DNA from 4 places in the Streptomyces sp. NBC_00576 genome. Region 1 is predicted to be linked to each of the others. Evidence: riboswitches for the same ligand, from Rfam matches in the RefSeq annotation. Region 1 holds a riboswitch; each other region holds the start of a gene.
The links. Region 1 has a riboswitch for cyclic di-AMP ahead of OG734_RS11195 (M23 family metallopeptidase). Riboswitches for the same ligand answer to the same signal wherever they lie in the genome.
Positions count from the first base shown of each region.

Region 2: another riboswitch for cyclic di-AMP. It lies ahead of OG734_RS16695 (C40 family peptidase); the one in region 1 lies ahead of OG734_RS11195 (M23 family metallopeptidase).
Region 3: another riboswitch for cyclic di-AMP. It lies ahead of OG734_RS06105 (M23 family metallopeptidase); the one in region 1 lies ahead of OG734_RS11195 (M23 family metallopeptidase).
Region 4: another riboswitch for cyclic di-AMP. It lies ahead of OG734_RS29480 (transglycosylase SLT domain-containing protein); the one in region 1 lies ahead of OG734_RS11195 (M23 family metallopeptidase).

Region 1 is NZ_CP107780.1:2,691,194-2,695,930, forward strand. Features, by position in the region: gene OG734_RS11185 (HPr family phosphocarrier protein) at 36-317, shown strand; gene OG734_RS11190 (GntR family transcriptional regulator) at 490-1,185, opposite strand; gene OG734_RS11195 (M23 family metallopeptidase) at 1,374-2,168, opposite strand; cyclic di-AMP (ydaO/yuaA leader) riboswitch at 2,181-2,349, opposite strand; gene OG734_RS11200 (M16 family metallopeptidase) at 2,565-3,953, opposite strand; gene OG734_RS11205 (M16 family metallopeptidase) at 3,950-4,737, opposite strand, start outside.
Region 2 is NZ_CP107780.1:3,950,448-3,955,184, reverse strand. Features, by position in the region: gene OG734_RS16705 (C40 family peptidase) at 1-159, opposite strand, end outside; gene OG734_RS16700 (hypothetical protein) at 656-1,009, shown strand; gene OG734_RS16695 (C40 family peptidase) at 1,037-2,233, opposite strand; cyclic di-AMP (ydaO/yuaA leader) riboswitch at 2,242-2,415, opposite strand; gene pcrA (DNA helicase PcrA) at 2,801-4,737, shown strand, end outside.
Region 3 is NZ_CP107780.1:1,444,696-1,449,432, forward strand. Features, by position in the region: gene OG734_RS06095 (SGNH/GDSL hydrolase family protein) at 1-436, opposite strand, end outside; gene OG734_RS06100 (DUF6250 domain-containing protein) at 559-1,278, opposite strand; gene OG734_RS06105 (M23 family metallopeptidase) at 1,421-2,401, opposite strand; cyclic di-AMP (ydaO/yuaA leader) riboswitch at 2,405-2,573, opposite strand; gene OG734_RS06110 (alpha-galactosidase) at 2,868-4,737, opposite strand, start outside.
Region 4 is NZ_CP107780.1:6,778,566-6,783,302, reverse strand. Features, by position in the region: gene OG734_RS29490 (LolA family protein) at 1-311, opposite strand, end outside; gene OG734_RS29485 (polyprenyl synthetase family protein) at 634-1,644, opposite strand; cyclic di-AMP (ydaO/yuaA leader) riboswitch at 2,270-2,432, shown strand; gene OG734_RS29480 (transglycosylase SLT domain-containing protein) at 2,434-2,925, shown strand; gene OG734_RS29475 (HAD family hydrolase) at 3,004-3,864, opposite strand; gene OG734_RS29470 (FAD-dependent oxidoreductase) at 4,118-4,737, opposite strand, start outside.

The DNA.
Region 1 (4,737 bases):
CTAGACAACCTTGAGACAGTGAAGGGCAGCATCACATGGCTGAGCGCCGCGTCAACGTCGGCTGGGCGGAGGGCCTCCACGCCCGCCCCGCCTCCATCTTCGTCCGTGCGGCCACGGCCGCCGGCGTCCCCATGACGATCGCCAAGGCCGACGGCAACCCCGTCAACGCGGCCTCCATGCTGGCGGTCCTCGGGCTGGGTGCCCAGGGCGGCGAGGAGATCGTCCTCGCCTCCGAAGCGGAGGGCGCCGAAGCCGCGCTCGACCGCCTGGCGAAGCTGGTGGCCGATGGCCTCGAGGAACTCCCCGAGACGGTCTGAGGAGCCCCCCGGGGTCCTCAATTGACGGTGGCGGCATACGCCACTTCAAAAGCACCATCCGCACATGACGAAGGGCCCGCCCGAATATCGGGCGGGCCCTTCGTAATTCCCGATCACGGGCAGCAGAAATAATCCCCCGCGAATTCAACCCTCTTTGTATACGGCGCCCGTGTTAATGACGCAGACCCGTCATGTTTACGGGATGTTGCGAAGTCCTCACACGATCCTGACGGTCTCCGCCGCCCGGAAAGCGCAGCCGGTGCACGACGGTCGCCCGCTCGGTGTGCAGCGCTGTGATCGCCCGCGCCCGCTCACTGTCACCGCGCGCCACCGCGTCCACGATCGCCCCGTGTTCTGCCCAGGACTCGACCGGGTTGACAGGCGCCTCCACCGCGTACATCCAGGCGATCTTGTGCCGCAGCTGGGTGAGCGTCGAGGCCAGGGCATGACTTCCGGAGGACTGGGTGAGCGTCTCGTGGAACCAGCCCCCCAGGGAGCGCAGATCCTCACTGTTGCCCCTCCTGGCCCGCTCCTGGCCCAGCCTGACCAGGCCGCGCAGCACCTTGAGGTGAGCCTCGGTGCGCCGCTGGGCGGCCCGGGAGGCGCCCAGCGGCTCCAGGAGCATGCGCATCTCCAGCAGGTCGGACGCCTCCTGCTCGGTGGGTTCCGCGACGCACGCGCCCGCGTGCCGCCGGGTCACCACGAAGCCCTCGGCCTCCAGGGTGCGCAGGGCCTCACGGACGGGGACGCGCGAGACGCCGTACCGGCGCGCGAGCAGTTCCTCGGTGAGCCGGCTGCCGCGCTCGTAGACACCGGCGACGATGTCGTCCCGGATAGCCGTGCATACCGAGTGCGCCGGAATACGCATGTCCGACCTCCGCTTTAATCCCCGTGAAACGTCGACGATTGACGTGTGTTCAGTGACTCTATTGCAGAGAACCGGAATTTCCGACGGCAGGCCGGAATCCATGGATATTTTTTGGACACCGGCCCCTCCGAAACGCCGAAAGCCCCGGCTGGGGCAGCCGGGGCGACGACAAGTGGTGCGCGAAGACGTCAGACGTTCACGCCGTGCGAGCGGAGGTACGCGACGGGGTTGATGTCCGAGCCGTACTCCGGGGTCGTGCGCGCCTCGAAGTGGAGATGCGCGCCCGTGACGTTGCCGGTGGCCCCGGAGAGGCCGATCTCCTGGCCCGGGGTGACCGTCTGGCCCACAGAGACGTTGATGGACGACAGATGACCGTACTGAGTGTACGTGCCATCAATCATCTTGATCACGATGTTGTTGCCGTAAGCGCCACCCCAGCCGGCCTCGACGACGGTGCCGGAGCCCACCGCGAGGACAGCGGTGCCGGACGCGGCGTGGAAGTCGACGCCGGTGTGGCTGCCGGAGGACCAGACGGCGCCGCCCGCCTTGTAGCCCGTGGAGATGTACGAGCCGGAGATCGGGGCGACATAGGTGTTGAGGCGCTTGCGCTCGGCCTCGCGGGCGGCACGGGCCTTCGCCTCACGCTCCTCCTTGACCCGTTCCTCCGCCTCCTTCTGCGCGGCGGCGGCAGCCCGCTTCTCGGCGGCCGCGATCCGCTTCTCGGCAGCGGCCTGCTCGGCGGCCTGCTCCTGGGCGGCGGCCTGCGCGTCTATCTGGTCGGCGAGAGACTCACCGATGGAGATCACCGGGGTGAGGCCGGTCTGCTCGACAGAGGACTCCGCGGCGAGCGCCGGGGCGGCGAGGGCGCCGACGACGCCGGTGGTCGCGAGGGCCGCGACGCCGGCTGCGCGAGCGGTAGTACGGGTGACAAGGCTGGGGCGGCTGGGACGACGGTGCTTCCCGGTGGCGCGGGTGAACGCCATGTAGTGGTTGGTCCTTTCCCTCCTTCTCGCCTACCGGGTTAGCTGACGGGTTCGGAGCAGGAAGGTCTCCTACGGGCCCCCTCGCTGTACGCGCGGGCGTCCGATTCACCCCAGGGACTGCACATGGTGGGTCCCCGGCTCCCCTGGCTCGCGCCGTACGGGGACTCGGCGATGACTGTCCGGTGCCGCGGCTGCGGCGCACTGCATGACGAACAGCCGGACAGAAGCTAAGCGGGACCTCTTTCAATCAACAAACCGATCACGGGTTTTGTCGCGCATGCCACAGTGCAGACCGTCAACCTCTCCATCAATACGGGCAACTTGCGCATCAACATGGACAAAGAGGGGCCCGGTGACGCTTCCGTCACCGGGCCCCTGTCGTTTACGCCCGCGCCGCTACTCCGCGGATACGACGCTCACTTCGCCAATACCGAGGGCCCGGACGGGCTCCTCGATCGCCGCCGCGTCGCCGACGAGGACCGTCACCAGCCGGTCCACCGGGAAGGCGTTGACCGCCGCCGCGGTGGCCTCCACGGTGCCGGTCGCGGCAAGCTGCCGGTACAGCGTCGCCTGGTAGTCGTCGGGCAGGTGCTGCTCGACCTGGTCGGCCAGCGTGCTCGCCACGGCCGCCGCGGTCTCGTACTTGAGCGGTGCGACGCCGACCAGGTTCTGCACCGCGACATCGCGCTCGGCGTCGGTGAGCCCCTCGGCCGCGAGCGTGCGGAGCACCTTCCAGAGGTCCTCCAGGGCGGGACCGGTGTTCGGGGTGTCGAAGGAGCCGCTGATGGCGAGCAGCGAGGCACCTGTGCCGTCCGGGGCGGAGCGCAGAACCTGACCGAACGCCCGCACACCGTAGGTGTAGCCCTTTTCCTCCCGCAGGACACGGTCCAGGCGGGAGGTGAGGGTGCCGCCGAGGCAGTACGTGCCGAGGACCTGGGCGGCCCAGACACGGTCGTGCCGGTCGGCGCCGATGCGGCCGATCAGCAACTGGGTCTGTACGGCGCCGGGGCGGTCCACGATGACGACCCGGCCGGTGTCGTCGGCGGTCACCGGCGGCACCGGCCGCGGCTCGGCCGACGTGCCCGTCCAGGCCCCCAGGGTGTCGCCGAGGAGCGCGTCCAGGTCGATGCCGGTGAGGTCGCCGACGACCACGGCGGTGGCCGTGGCGGGCCGGACGTGCCTCTCGTAGAAGGCGCGTACGGCGGCCGAGTCGATCTTCGCGACCGTGTCCTCGGTGCCCTGGCGCGGCCGTGACATGCGCGAGGCCGCCGGGAACAGCTCCTTGTACAGCTCCTTGGCGGAGCGACGGGCCGGGTTGGCCGTCTCGTGCGGGATCTCGTCGAGCCGGTTGCGCACCAGCCGCTCGATCTCGCTGTCCGAGAACGCGGGCGCCCTGAGGGCGTCGGCCAGCAGACCGAGCGCCTTGGGGAGCCGCGACACGGGGACTTCGAGGCTGAGGCGCACACACGGGTGGTCGGCGTGCGCGTCGAGAGTGGCGCCGCAGCGCTCCAGTTCGGCGGCGAACTCCTCGGCGGAGTGCTTGTCGGTGCCTTCGGAGAAGGCCCGGGCCATGATCGTGGCCACGCCGTCGAGACCGGCCGGCTCGGCCTCCAAGGGGGCGTCGACGAGCACCTCGACGGCAACGACCTGCTGGCCGGGGCGGTGGCAGCGCAGAACCGTCAGACCGTTGCCGAGCGTGCCCCGCCCGGGGGCCGGGAAGGCCCAGGGCCTGGCCTCGCCCGCCTGGGGCTGGGGGTGGAACTCCATCGTGGCGAGCTCGGTCACTTGGCCGCCTCCTCGTTCTTGTCGCCGGCTTCGACCGTGGCCTCGGCCTCGGGGTCCTCGGGGGGATCCGCGTCCTCAGCGGTCTCTCCGGAGACCGGCTCGTAGACGAGCACCGCGCGGTTGTCGGGGCGCAGCCGGTCCTTGGCGGCCTGCTGGACCTCTTCGGCCGTCACGTCGAGCACCCGCTGCACGGCGGTCAGCGCGAGCTGCGGGTCACCGAACAGCACCGCGAAGCGGCACAGTTCGTCGGCGCGGCCCGCGACCGTACCGAGCCGGTCCAGCCATTCGCGCTCCAACTGGGCCTGGGCGCGCTCCATTTCCTCGGCCGTGGGTCCCTCCGCGGCGAACCGGGCGAGCTCCTCGTCGACGGCGGCCTCGATGACCGGCACCTCGACGTCCGCGGACGTCTTCACGTCCAGCCACCCCAGGGAGGGCGCTCCGGCCAGCCGCAGCAGGCCGAACCCGGCCGCCACCGCCGTACGGTCCCGCCGTACGAGCCTGTTGTAGAGGCGGGAGGACTCGCCGCCGCCGAGGACGGTGAGCGCCAGGTCGGCCGCGTCGCACGCACGCGTGCCGTCCTCCGGGAGCCGGTAGGCGGCCATCAACGCGCGCGCCGGGACCTCTTCCTCGACGACCTCGCGCAGTTGCTCGCCGATGACGTCGGGAAGGGCGCCGGAGCGCGGCGCGGGCTTGCCGTCGTGCCCGGCGATCGACCCGAAGTACTTCTCGACCCAGGCGAGCGTCTCCTCGGGGTCGATGTCCCCGACGACCGACAGAACTGCGT
Region 2 (4,737 bases), 1.3 Mb from region 1:
CACCTTGGCTTCGACCTGCGCCGGTGTCAGCTGTGGCTCGGCGTAACCGACACCGTCGAAGCCGGTCGCCGTCGCCGCGCCCGCGAGGGCGATCGTCGCGGCGGTGCGGGCCGTATGGCCGTTGAGCGAGCGCTGTCGGGGCTTGCGGTGCGCTGCCACCGGGGCGTCACGTCCTTTCGTACGACCGCCACTACGACGACCGCCGGACGGCTGCCTGGGAAGCGGACCCAGGAGGGCGGTTGCGCGTCCGGCGACGGTCCGCACAGGGGGAGCGGTCCGCCGCCGGACTTTCTCGGCGGTGGTGTCCGACTGCCGCCCCTGGCCCGGGCGACGGTGGGGAGCCGGCCACCTGGTGGAGGACGCTAAACGTGGTCTGTCGTGGGGGTAACGCCATGTACGGAACTGGCGTGAGCCGACCGCCGGGTGACCGCATACGACCGTGATCCAGGTCCGGCGTCGCCGCCTTCGCGCAGAGGGCTGACCGAAGGAGAGATTTGCGGGGCACGTGGGGGTGACAGGGTGCTATGGGGTGCATATATGCGAGATCTCCGAGCGCCTCGCGAACGACGAACGACGAACGCTGAACGCCTGGCGAACGCCGTGCGCCCATCCCGGTGTCATGCGGCGTGGGTGCCTCTGACTAGGCTCCGGGCTCATGGACGTACTCATCCATCTCTTCGTCGGCCTGCACATCATTGGCATCGCCTCGCTCCTGGGCGGGTTTCTCACCCAGATGAAGGCGATGGGGCAGGGCACGGCCCGCTTCGTGCCGGCGATGCTCCACGGTGCGTTCACCATGCTGGTCACCGGTGTCGCCCTGGTGGGCCTCAACCAGGCCGACGACCAGACGGTCAACAACGTCAAGATCGGCGTGAAGCTGGCCCTGCTGATCGTGATCCTCGGCCTCGTCTATGTGAAGCGGGACGACGAGAGCGTGGACAAGCGGCTGTTCGGTCTGGTGGGTCTGTTCACCACGGCGAACATCTTCATCGCCGTGCTCTGGACCTGACCCGGTCGAACCTCCCGCCTCCGTGCTTCAGGCCGGGCGCACCACGCTGTGGATCGTGGACTCACCGTCGTAGAAGATCGATTCCTCGCGGACGTACGCACCCGGCTTCGGGGCGTGGATCATCATGCCGTTGCCGATGTAAAGGCCGACGTGGCTGATGTCTTCGTAGAAGAAGACCAGGTCACCGGGCTGGATGTCGGAGAGGGAGACCGTCGTGCCTGCGTTCACCTGGTCGTAGGTGGTGCGCGGGAGGGTGACTCCGGCGGCCCGCCAGGCGGCCTGCGTGAGACTCGAACAGTCGTACGAGTCGGGGCCGGTCGCGCCCCAGACGTACGGTTTGCCGACCTGTGCGCGTGCGAAGGCCAGGGCCTTCTCGGCCTTGGTGGCGTACGAGGAGTCGGGGACCGTCGTCGTCGAGGTGTCCGCGGAGCTGCCGCCCGTCGGCTGCGCCGCTGCTGCTGCCGCTTCCTGCCGGCGCTGCTCCGCCGCCTGCTGCTGCCGGGCGAGTTCCTGTGCCTGACGGCGGGCCTCCGCCTGCTTCTCCCGTTCGATCGCCGCGAGGCGCAGCTTCTCCTCGGCGGTGAGGCGGGAGAGCAACTGGCGGGCCTGCACGAGCTTCGTCTGGACGGCGGTCTTGGTCGTCTGCAGCTCGTCCTGGGACTCCGTGAGCGACTCGAGGCTCACGGTGGCCTCCTGGCGCTTCTGTGTCGTCTCGGCCTGCTGCGTGACGTAGTCGTCGACCGCGTCCTTCTGGCGGGCGGTCAGACGGTCCATCAGCTGGTTCTGGTCGAAGTAGTCCTGCGGGTCGTCCGCGAGCAGGAACGTCGCCGTGTCCGGAGCGGCGGATCCGGTGCGGTACTGGGCCGCGGCGAAGGAACCCAGCTCCTCGCGCGCGTCATTGAGTTTCTGGGTGCGCTGGGCCACGTCGTCCATCAGGGCGTCGACACGCCCCCGCTGCTTGGAGGTCTTCTCCTTGGCGGCGTTGTACTTGTCGGTGGCCGACTCGGCCTGGCGGTACAGGTCGCCGACCTTCGCCTCGACCTCCTCCATGCTCGGCTTGTCGTCGGACGAGGGAGCCGGGGGTGTGGAGGGTGCCGTGGGCGCGGCGTTGGCGGTCTGGGACAGCAGGGCTACGGAGGTCAGGGCCGCCGTGGCGAAGGCGGGGGTCCGTATGCCTGCTACGCGCGTTCCCGTAGGACGCGACTTGCGGTGCGACGACGCCAAGGGAGGCGACTCCTTCCACGTTCCGCCTACCGGGTTAGCTGTCGGGTTCGGGCGGGTGGTTCGGAAGGGTTGCCCTACGGTCCTTGCCCTGGAGGGCAGTCGGACCGATTCACCCCAAGTTTCGGTGGGTCCCCGGCTCCTGCCGCACATGGCGGCACGATCGGACTCGGCGGAGGCCGCGCGGCCCGGCGACGTTCGCCGGTTGGGGTCGAGCGGCCTTAAGGCACGCTAACCAACGGGTGAGGCTTCTGTGAAGGTTGATGACCGCTATGCCCGATACGTTTTTGTGACCTCGGCCCTAAACATGGCTCTGTGGAGTCGGCTAAGAAGAGTGTGTGATGAATTCTGATGATTTGCGAAGCCCGGGTCTGATCCGGGGTCCGCTGTCCGGACAGGCGTGGCCATCCGGACAGAGGTGCGGCAGCAGGAATGCGGACGTGGTCGGCAACGTCCTGATCGACGTCCCGCCCGGCGGAGGGCCGTCCTTTCACGGTCTCGGCCGATATTCGGCGGATGTTTTCGGGGTGGCGGCCGGTTGTCAGTGGGGGAGCCTAAACTCGGAGAGCGATGAGCAGCCTCTTTGACGACAGCTTCCTGGCGGACCTCCAGGGCCCTCGGGCCCGCGAGGAGGAACCCCCGCCACCGCCCGAGGACGAGCATGTGCCGGAGTCCGTTCCGGACGACCTGTTCGGCGGGAAGTTCGACGCGCCGCCGGACCGGGACGCGTACTACCGCGACGGCGCCCCGCGTCCCGTGGTGGACCCGGCCGCACTCCTGGACGGGCTGAACGAGAACCAGCGCGCGGCCGTCGTGCACGCTGACACCCCCCTGCTCATCGTGGCGGGCGCCGGCTCCGGCAAGACGCGTGTGCTCACGCACCGCATCGCGTATCTGCTGGGCGAGCGGGGCGTCCATCCCGGCCAGATCCTCGCGATCACCTTCACCAACAAGGCCGCCGGTGAGATGAAGGAGCGCGTCGAGCAACTCGTCGGCCCGCGCGCGAACGCGATGTGGGTGATGACGTTCCACAGCGCGTGCGTGCGGATTCTCCGGCGGGAGAGCAAGAGGCTCGGCTTCACCTCTTCCTTCTCCATCTACGACGCCGCCGACAGCAAGCGGCTGATGGCGCTCGTCTGCCGCGATCTGGACCTGGACCCCAAGCGCTTCCCTCCCAAGTCCTTCAGCGCGAAGATCTCCAACCTGAAGAACGAGCTGATCGACGAGGAAGACTTCGCCGCTCAGGCGAGCGACGGTTTCGAGAAGACCCTCGCCCAGGCGTACGCGATGTACCAGTCGCGGCTGCGTGAGGCCAACGCGCTCGACTTCGACGACCTGATCATGACGACGGTCAACCTGCTGCGCGCCTTCCCGGACGTCGCCGAGCACTACCGCCGCCGCTTCCGGCACGTCCTCGTCGACGAGTACCAGGACACCAACCACGCCCAGTACGCGCTCGTACGGGAACTCGTCGGCACCGCCGAGCACCCGGTGGACGTACCGCCGAGCGAGCACGACCTGCGCCCGGCCGAGCTGTGCGTCGTGGGCGACGCCGACCAGTCGATCTACGCCTTCCGGGGCGCGACGATCCGTAACATCCTCCAGTTCGAGGAGGACTACGCGGACGCGACGACGATCCTGCTCGAACAGAACTACCGCTCCACGCAGACGATCCTGAGCGCAGCCAACGCGGTCATCGAGCGCAACGAGTCCCGCCGCCCCAAGAACCTGTGGACCAACGCGGGCGCGGGCGCGCGCATCACCGGCTATGTCGCCGACACGGAGCACGACGAGGCGCAGTTCGTCGCCGACGAGATAGACCGGCTGACGGACGCGGGCAACGCGAAAGCGGGCGACGTCGCAATCTTCTACCGGACGAACGCCCAGTCCCGTGTCTTCGAGGAGATCTTCATCCGCGTCGGCCTGCCCTACAAGGTCGTCGGCGGCGTCCGCTTCTACGAGCGCAAGGAGGTCCGGGACGTCCTGGCCTACCTGCGTGTCCTCGCCAACCCGGAGGACTCGGTGCCGCTGCGCCGCATCCTCAACGTGCCCAAGCGCGGCATCGGCGACCGCGCGGAGGCGATGATCGACGCGCTGTCCCAGCGCGAGAAGATCAGCTTCGCGCAGGCGCTGAAGCGCGTGGACGAGGCGTACGGAATGGCTTCGCGGTCGGCCAACGCCGTCAAGCGGTTCAACACACTGATGGAGGACCTGAGGACGATCGTGGAGTCGGGCGCGGGCCCGGCGACCGTACTGGAAGCGGTCCTCGAACGCACGGGCTACCTCGCCGAGTTGCAGGCGTCGACCGACCCGCAGGACGAGACCCGGATCGAGAACCTCCAGGAACTCGCCGCGGTGGCCCTGGAGTTCGAGCAGGAGTCAGGAGCGGCCGCGGAGGCGGGGGAGACCGAGCAGCCCGCGGAGGGCGAGGCGCCGGCCCCGGCCGGGCTCGCCGCGTTCCTGGAGCGGGTCGCCCTGGTAGCCGACTCCGACCAGATCCCCGACGA
Region 3 (4,737 bases), 1.2 Mb from region 1:
CGGCGATGGCCCGCAGATGTCCGTTGTACGTGGCGATCTTGCCGCGCATGTGCTTCAGGACGGGGACGTTGCGGGTGTCGAACCCGGTCGTCACCATCACCGTGCCGACCGCCGAGGTAAGGCCGATCACCGCTCGTTCGAAGCGTTCGGCGACCTCGTCCGGGTCGCTGCCGGGCCGGATTATGTCATTGCCGCCCGCGCAGAAGGAGACCAGGTCCGGCGCCTGCTCCCTGGCGCGTGGAAGCTGCTCGGCCACGATCTGGTCGAGCAGCCTCCCGCGTACCGCGAGGTTCGTGTAGTCGAAGTCGCCCTCGGGTCGCCGGTCCGCGAGCAGTACCGCGAACCGGTCGGCCCAGCCGACGAACGCCCCGTCGGGGCCGGGGTCGCCGACGCCTTCGGTGAAGCTGTCCCCCACCGCCACGTACGACCCGATCACCGCTCTGCTGTCATTCTTCGAATCGTCTGCCACAACAGAGCATGATTCACCTTCCGATGTGAGCTACGCGACCGTAGGAAGGGGTTGACTCGCGGTGAGATAAGCCACTCGTCAAGTATTGGTCAACCCGGAATAACAGGAAGACGCAGCTCACGGACGCTGAAGTCGGTGATCCGGAAGTGGCTCCACGTCGTACGGAAGGCGAAGTGCCCAGCCGTGTACGGGTCCGGGTCGCTGTAGTCGAAGACGAGCCGCCCGTTGTTCCACCAGCGGACCGTCGAACCGGCCGAGACGATCCGCACCCGATACGGCTCGTTCGGGACGAGCAGCGGTTCCGCGTAGTCGTAGATCAAGGGGCGCACACCGGCCTCGCCGACGTAACGGCGCAGCCGGGTCGTGGTGTTGGTGTTGGCGCCGTAGCCGACGTAGTACGTCCTGAGGTAGTCGTACTCCGCGAGGGCGCCGCTGCGCCGGGTGGCGAAGAGGTCGTCCGGGGAGCGTACGTCGACGGCGTTCCAGAAGTTGTTCAGGTCGGAGACCCGGTCGTTCACCCCGCCCGCCGAGACCGGTGTCGCCGTGTACTCGATGACATACGGGCCCTGCAGCCTGCGCTTGAACCAGATGGTCGCGCCGCTCGGTACATCGACCTCCAGGACGCCTCGGGCCGCCGTGACGTTGCCGCCGTCCTGGAGTTCGAGGGCCCACTGGCCGAGCCCGTGCCGGAAGTCGTCGCGAGCGATGAGGCGTCCGCACGTGGCGGCACCGGCGCTCGTGGCCGGGGCGAGCGCGGTGAGCGCCGCGCCCGCCGCCAGGACTCCGAAGGTTCTGCGAGTGGTCGTCACGAGGCGGCTCCTTGAGGGAGAAAGCGCTTGCACAGTTAGGGAGTTCACTATCACACCCGCACACGCACACGTGAACGCGCCGAAGGCCGGACCCGGGAATCGGGGTCCGGCCTTCGGCGGATGTCCTGGCTGAGCGTGCGCCTCAGCCGACGGCGACGCCCTTCGAGCGGAGGTACGCGACCGGGTCCACGTCGGAGCCGTAGTCCGGGGTGGTGCGGATCTCGAAGTGCAGGTGCGGTCCGGTCACGTTGCCGGTGGCACCGGAGAGGCCGATCTGCTGACCCTCGGTCACGGTCTGGCCGGCCGAGACGGAGAGCTGGGAGAGGTGGCCGTACTGGGCGTAGTAGCCGTCGGCGAGCTGGATGACGACCTGGTTGCCGTACGCACCGCCCCAACCCGCGGAAACGACCGTGCCGGCGCCGACAGCCTTGAGGGAGGTGCCGGTCGGGACGACGAAGTCGACGCCCGTGTGGTAGCCGCTGGACCACATGCTGCCCGCCACGTGGTACCCGGTGCCGATCGTGGCGCCGGCCACCGGGAGGGTGAAGCCGCCGGAACTGCCGGTGTCGGCGGCCTCGGTCGTTGTCGAGGTCTGGGCCGTCGCGCTCTCGGTGACCGGCTGGGACGATGTCGCCGTCTGCGTGGAATTCGAAGAGGACGAAGAGGACGAAGAGGACGAGGAAGGCGAGGAGGTGGACGCGGTCGACGCGGCCTTCTTGCCGATCGTCAGCTTCAGACCGGGGTGGATCAGGCTCGGGTCGGCGCCGATGGCGGTGTGGTTGTCCGAGTAGAGCTTCTTCCAGCCGCCGCTGACGCTCTGCTCCTGCGCGATCTTCGAGAGGTAGTCGCCTGCCTGGACCGAATAGGTCCTGACGCCCGCCTTCCTCGCGGCCCTTTCCGTCTTCGCGGAAACGGCTTCGGCCGTTACCGACTTGGCCGTTACGGACTTGGCCATTTCCGAAAGCGACGACACGGACTGAACCGTGGACTCCGCCGTGGCCGCGTGGGCACCGGTGGCTCCCAGCAACGGCAGAGCGAGAGCCGCTCCACCGGTTCCGGCGACGGCTATCGAGCGGGTGAATCGCTGGGACTTCGGACGGCGGTGCTTACCCTTCGCGGGCATGGCGAATTCCTTCTCCGGCGCCTGCGAGGTGAGCTGTCGGGTGCGGACTGGAGATGTCCGGCCACGCCTGAACGTGACTTAACCCCAAGCCTGTTCCGGAGACCGGAGCAGGCGTTCTACCTGTGGGTCCCCCGCTCCTGCCGTTCTCGGGTGTTCGAGGCGGGATCCGGGCGGCGGCAGGATTGGGCGTCCGTCCGGATTGGGGGCGAACGTAAGCGACCAAGACGCACGGAAACAAGCCTCGGGTTCCCTGTGTACGGGTTTCCTGTGATCCTCCCCAGAATTCCCGGTCACCGTCCGTGAATTCTGGATCTTTCCGTCCCGCGAACTCCCTTAAAACACGCCGAAATTACGTGAACATGACGGCGACACACGGTCACGAATATGACGCTGCTCACTAGCCCGATTCACAGCAACCCTTATTCCCAAGCGAGTTGGAACAAATACCCCATAAGGAGCAGAAGCATCAGATGCGACGAAGTCGGAAAACTGCCGCATCGAGGTCACCCTTCAGTCCGGTTCGCAAGCCGCTGTGCAACAACACGGCACCTCGATGAACTTCGCCCGTTTCGCGGCATTCGTACTCAGCTGCAGGGTCGAGTCCGCGCAGCCGCAGCGCCGGAACCGGCTCGCCGTGGTGCTGCGCCTGGAGCCAGGCGAGGACGACGCTCTCGCCCGCCAGCACGTACTGCACCGCGCTCAGTCCACCGGCCGGGCGCCGCAGCCGGTAGAGGTCGCCGCGCTGCACGACGGGCCGGATCTCCTTGTAGAGCTCCACCCACTCCCCGGCCTCGGTCAGCTCCTCCTCCGCCCACCGGGTGAGGTCCCCGCCGACGCCGAGCACCCCGGCCATCGCGCTCACGAAACGGAACCGCAACGAGCTGACCCGGCCGTTGAGCTGGGTGTTCGGGCTGTCCGTGACCCACGCCGCCATGACCCGCGCCGGATGGATCTGACTGAAGCCCTCCTGGATAGCGAGTCGGTCCAGCGGGTCGGTGTTGTCGGAGGTCCACACCTGGTCCGTACGGGCGAGGACACCGAGGTCGATCCGGCCGCCGCCGCCCGAGCAGGACTCGAAGGCGACATCGGGGTGCGCCGCCCGCAGGCGGTCCAGCAGGGTGTACAGCCCGTGCACATGGTCGACCCACAGACGCTGCGGGTAGTCCTCACCGGGCCAGCCGGCGTCGGTGAAGCAGCGGTTGAAGTCCCACTTCACGTAGTCGATGGGAGCACTGGAGAGCAGCCCGTCGAGCTGCTCCCAGAGGTACTGCCGGACATCCTCGCGGGCGAGGTTCAGTACGAGCTGATTGCGGAATTCCGTCCGCTTTCGTCCCGACTGGAACTGCACCCAGTCGGGGTGCGCGCGGTAGAGGTCACTGTCCGGGTTGACCATCTCGGGCTCGACCCAGATGCCGAACTGCATCCCCAGGGCGTGCACGTAGTCAGCGAGCGGTTTGACGCCCGCCGGGAAGCGGTCCGGGTTGGGCGTCCAGTCGCCGAGGCCGGCCCGGTCGCTGGTGCGGGCCCCGAACCAGCCGTCGTCCACGACGAACAGCTCGACGCCGATCGCGGCGGCCCGCCGGGCCAGCGTCCCCTGCTGCTCCTCGGAGATGTCGAACTCCGTGGCCTCCCAGGAGTTGTAGAGCACGGGCCGATCCCGGTCCGCGTCCGGCACGACGAACGCGCGCTGGTACGCGTGCCACGCCCGGCTCGCCCCGCCGTGCCCCAAGTCGGTCCACAGTCCCGCGAAGACGGGCGTGGTGAAGGACTCGCCCGCCGCCAGGCACAGCAGGCCCGAGTCGTCGTATCCGGCGCCGCCGGTGATCTGCACGCGCGCGTCCGGCAACTGGGCGACGGCGATCCGCCACGACCCCGACCACCCGAGCGCGCACGCGTACACCTCGCCGTGCTCCTCGGTCGCGTCGGTGTCGAGCGCCATCCAGGGCAGGTGCTGGTGCCCGGTGTGACCTCGCCGGCTGCCGATGACCTTCTCACCGTAGGTGAGGTCCGTCCTCACGAGCTGGGACTCGGCGGCCCAGCGTCCGTGCAGTTGGGAGAGACGCCAGCCGTCGCGCTCGGGGAGCGTCCAGGTGGCGGAGTCCGCGCGGAGCAGCTCCAGCGGGCCGGTCGGGTCGGACGCGTCATGGGTGAGGGTCGCCCAGCGCTCGACCACGTCGTGGCGCATCCGGTAGTGGAGCGTGATCGCCAGCCCGGCGTCACGGAACCGCAGCCGCAGTTCGTCCCCCTCGTCGCCGCGCTCGCTCTCGTACGCCTCGAAGCGCCACTCGGTGCCCCGGCGCTCGTCGGTCCGCACGGACAGCGCGGGCCGTACGAAG
Region 4 (4,737 bases), 4.1 Mb from region 1:
GACAGAAGTCCGCTCTCCAGACCGCCGAGGTCGGGCAGCCCCAGATCCGTGCTGATCTTCACCGTGCCGGACAGTTGCTGTACGTCCGACGCGGCGATCTTCTCGATGAGTTCCTGTGCGCTGATCTTCGGCAGATCGGGGTCACCGGAGCCAGCGAACGCCGGTACCAGCCCGATCGTCGCGACCGTCAGACCGATCACCACTGCCGGGGCGGCGTACCGCGCGGCCTTGCGGCGCCGGGACGGCACGTCCTCGGCCTCGATCTCGGCGTCGATCCGGTTCCCGGCCTTGGCCTCTTCGTACGGTGCCATGTGTGCCTTACCTCCGTCGTCGGCGGCGGCTTTCCGTCCCACACTTGTCCACCCTGAGCCGCCATTCTCACCCGAACCGGTGAGGAGTGGTTGGTTTCCATCTCACCAAATCGGCGATGCGGAATCGTCAGACCTTGGGCTCAACTCATGTACTGCCACGGGATGACATGAGGGGGCGGCACATCCCCTAACCCGTAGGGGTCGTCTCAATTCAGCCCGTCCGGCGTTTGAGGACAGGGCCCGTTCAGGGCCGTAGCGGGAGTCTGGGGGCGCAGCCCCCAGGACCGGGATGGGACGGGTAAGGGCGGCGGGGGCGAAACCCTCACCCAGCCCGATGCACCACCGCATCGCACATCTCCCGCAACGCGGCCTTCGCATCGCACTCCACCAACGGCGCCAACGCAGCCCGCGCCTCCTCCGCATACCGCACCGTGTCCCGCCGCGCCTGCTCCAACGCCGGATGCACCCGCAGCCGAGCCAACGCCTCCGCATGCCGCGCATCGTCACTCAAGTCGGAATCCAGCAACTCGCACAACGCGGCATCCTCGGCCAGCCCCAGCCGAGCCACCCGCTCTCGCAACCGCAGCACGGGCATCGTGGGAATGCCCTCGCGCAGATCCGTCCCCGGCGTCTTCCCCGACTCGTGGGAATCGGACGCGATGTCCAGCACATCGTCCGCGAGCTGGAAGGCGACCCCGAGCCGCTCCCCGTACTGGGTGAGTACATCCACGACACTGTCGTCGGCCCCGGACATCATCGCCCCGAACCGGCAGGCCACGGCCACCAGCGACCCGGTCTTCCCGCCCAGTACATCCAGATAGTGCTCGACCGGATCCCGCCCGTCCGACGGCCCCGCCGTCTCCAGGATCTGCCCGGTCACCAGCCGCTCGAACGCCTCCGCCTGCACCCGGACCGCCTCGGGCCCGAGGTCGGCGAGGATGTGCGAGGCGCGCGCGAACAGAAAGTCCCCGGTGAGGACCGCGACGGAGTTCCCCCAGCGCGTGTTGGCGCTGGGCACCCCGCGCCGCACCTCGGCCTCGTCCATGACGTCGTCGTGATACAGCGTCGCGAGGTGGGTCAGCTCCACCACCACCGCGGACGGCACGATCCCCGGCGCATGCCGGTCCCCGAACTGCGCCGCGAGCATCACGAGCAACGGCCTGAACCGCTTCCCGCCGGCCCGCACGAGATGCTGCGCGGCTTCCGTGATGAAGGGGACCTCGCTCTTGGTGGCTTCGAGCAATCCTTCCTCGACAGCCGCCAATCCGGCCTGGACATCGGCTTCGAGAGCCTGGTCCCGCACGCTCAGCCCGAACGGCCCGACGACGGTCACGAGGGATCTCCTGTCTGCTGTGTCTACTGGCGGTCACACGGTGTGTCGATAGGTCGCTGCCATCACTCAAGTCAGCGTATCCGGTCACGTTTCGATCACCGCGAGCGCCCGCCCGTCCAGGCCAGGCGGTATCGGATCACGACCGGAATGTTTTTGATCAGTCCAAAGCATGGACATTTATAAACATCCCGCGCCCCACCAGCAAGCACCCATACACATACGTCACCTCAGTCCCATCCTCCGCCGCGACCCTCACAACGACAACGACGCGCATCGAGCGAGAGGTTCCGCCCTCACAGCGGACACTCACCCCCAAAAGCCCCATTCACCCCAAACACCTCGCTCGCCGCACCCGCACCACCCCTACCCCCCACCCCGTGATCCGAGTCACTCCACCAATCAACCCGCACCACCCCTCCCCCCGAACTCCCCATTCACGAAAGGCAAGTTACCCTCAACCCACCCTTCACCATTTGCCCGTTTTATCCCTAATGGGTGCACCAAATGGGCAAGTCCTGCATTTCTGCCCCTTGTTCCACCCGTGTGCTCTCGCATACGTTTCGCGCCACACCGGGCGGATCGCCGAATCCTGCCACCGCCCGTAGAGCAGCCACCACCCACCCACACATGACTCACGCAGGCAGGAGCGGGGGACCCAGGTAAGCCGCCGGTCCGGACATTGAAACCGGAGCGGCTAGGGGTGAAGCCGCGCGCCGCAAAACGCGCCCGGCCGGGCATCTCCCGCCCGAACCCGACAGCTCACCTCGCAGGCGCCGGAGAGGACTCACCATGCCCGCACGAGGTCAGCACCCCAGCGCGAGAACCCCCCGTCGCCCGCTCACACTCACGCGCACCCTCGTCATCACCACAACGGCCGCCGCAGCCCTGGCCCTCCCCTTCCTGACCGCGACGACGGCCTCGGCCGCACCGTCGGCCTCGTCGTCGACGACGACGTACTACGCGAACAACCTGGACGGCTGGATCCGCGAATCGCTCGACATCATGGCGCAGAGGGGAATCCCGGGAACGTACGACGGCATCTACCGCAACGTCATCCGCGAGTCGTCCGGCAACCCGTACGCCATCAACAACTGGGACTCGAACGCGGCAGCCGGCACCCCTTCCAAGGGCCTCCTCCAGGTCATCGACCCGACCTTCGCCGCGTACCACGTCGCCGGCACCTCGTTCGACCCCTACGACCCGATCGCGAACATCACCGCGGCCTGCAACTACGCGGCGGCGCGATACGGATCGATAGACAACGTCTTCGGGGCCTACTAGGCCGACCCGGGTCAGCAGGCCGGCCGTGCCCTGCCAGGCCGGCCGGCCGTGGCCTGACACAGGCCGGCCGGCCAGAGGCTACTGCCGGCCGACCCACGCAGACGCAGACGCAGACGCCGACCAGTCCGCCCCCCGCCCGAACAACCGCTCCAGCACCACCGCGATCCCGTCGTCCTCGTTCGAGAGGGTGACCTCGTCCGCCACCGCTTTGAGTTCGGGATGGGCGTTGGCCATGGCGACGCCGTGGGCCGCCCAGTCGAACATCGGGATGTCATTGGGCATGTCACCGAAGGCGATCGTGGCGGACGAGGCCAGCCCGAGATACTCGGCGGCCAGCGCAAGCCCTGTCGCCTTGGTGATGCCGCATGGCTGGAGTTCGACGGTGCCCGGCCCCGACATGGTGACCGTCGCGAGGGAACCGACCGCTCCGCGCGCCGCCGACGCCAACTCGTCGTCGGACAGCGACGGGTGGCGCAGCAGCACCTTGCTGATGGGCGCGGCCCACAGGTCGTCCCGGTGCGGCACCTGTACGGCGGGCAGCGTCGGGTGCGGCATCAGGTACCCGGGTTCGATGAGCGTGAGCCCGTCGACCCCGTCCTGATCGACGGCGGCGTACACCTGCCCGACCTCGGCCTCGATCTTGCCGAGCGCGGTCTCCGCCAGGTCCCGGTCCAGGGTCACCGACCAGAGCAGACGGTCCGCGCCGGCGTCGTACAACTGCGCCCCCTGCCCGCACACCGCGAGCCCCCCGCCACCGAGGTCGTCGAGCAGCGGCCGGACTCTCGGCGCCGGGCGCCCCGTCACGACCAGATGCCGGGCGCCGGCAGCCGTGGCGCGCGCCAGCGCGATCCGCGAACGGTCGGAGAGCGTGTCGTCTGCGCGCAGGAGCGTTCCGTCCAGGTCAGTGGCGATAAGTGCGTATGAGGTGGGAGCGGCCATGATCCAGAGAATACGGATCGTTCGGCACATCGGTCTCCGCCCGAACCGGACGACGTTCGGCATCCCGGCAGCAACAGCCCCCGCGCCTGGGCCAGTTCCTCCGCAGGCACCGGCCCAGGAAGGCATGATCAGCACAACAACTCGGCACAACGAGCCCCTGGTTCACAAGATCGAGCAACGCACGCATCGACCAACCGGATCCGAACCGGAACCCGAACCCGATTCCTGACCCTGCCCTGCCCTGCCCCGTGCCCTACGCGTGCGCCGCCGCCAGATGCCCCGCCAGCCGCGGTGACGCGAACTCCGTGCCGCACACGAACCGCATCACCGGCCCGTACGAAGCGGCCGCCGACAACCCCGTGAAGTACAACCCGGGTACGGAGGACACATACCCGGCCCCGAGCCTCGGCGTCCCCCGGCTCACCGCCAGCTCCGTACGCAGCTCATGCCCGAGGAAGTCCATCGCGGCGATGTCGACGCGGTAGCCGGTCGCGGCTATGACATGGTCGGCCGACAACTCCCGTGTACGGCCGTCGAGTTCCCGCACGGTCAACACCGGCTGCCCAGCGGCGAAAGCCGTCCCGCTCCCCGAACCCTTCGCCTCCAACGCACCGCCTGCGCCCTTCGCACCCTCCGCCTCAGCCGCTCCTATGGCCTCCCTACCCCCCGTGACTCCCGCCCGGACGATCCGCTCGACCTCACTCACCTGCACCTTCCCCTCGAACCGGTCGCGCAGCCACCACGCCCCGAGCGGTCCGAGGACCCGGCGGACAAGGTAGTGGCGGGCCTGAGCCGGGAGGTAGCGGTAGGGATGCGGGTAGTAGGTGAGGGCCCACAGCGACCATGCGTTGCCGAACGGCGACTCGGGCCGCA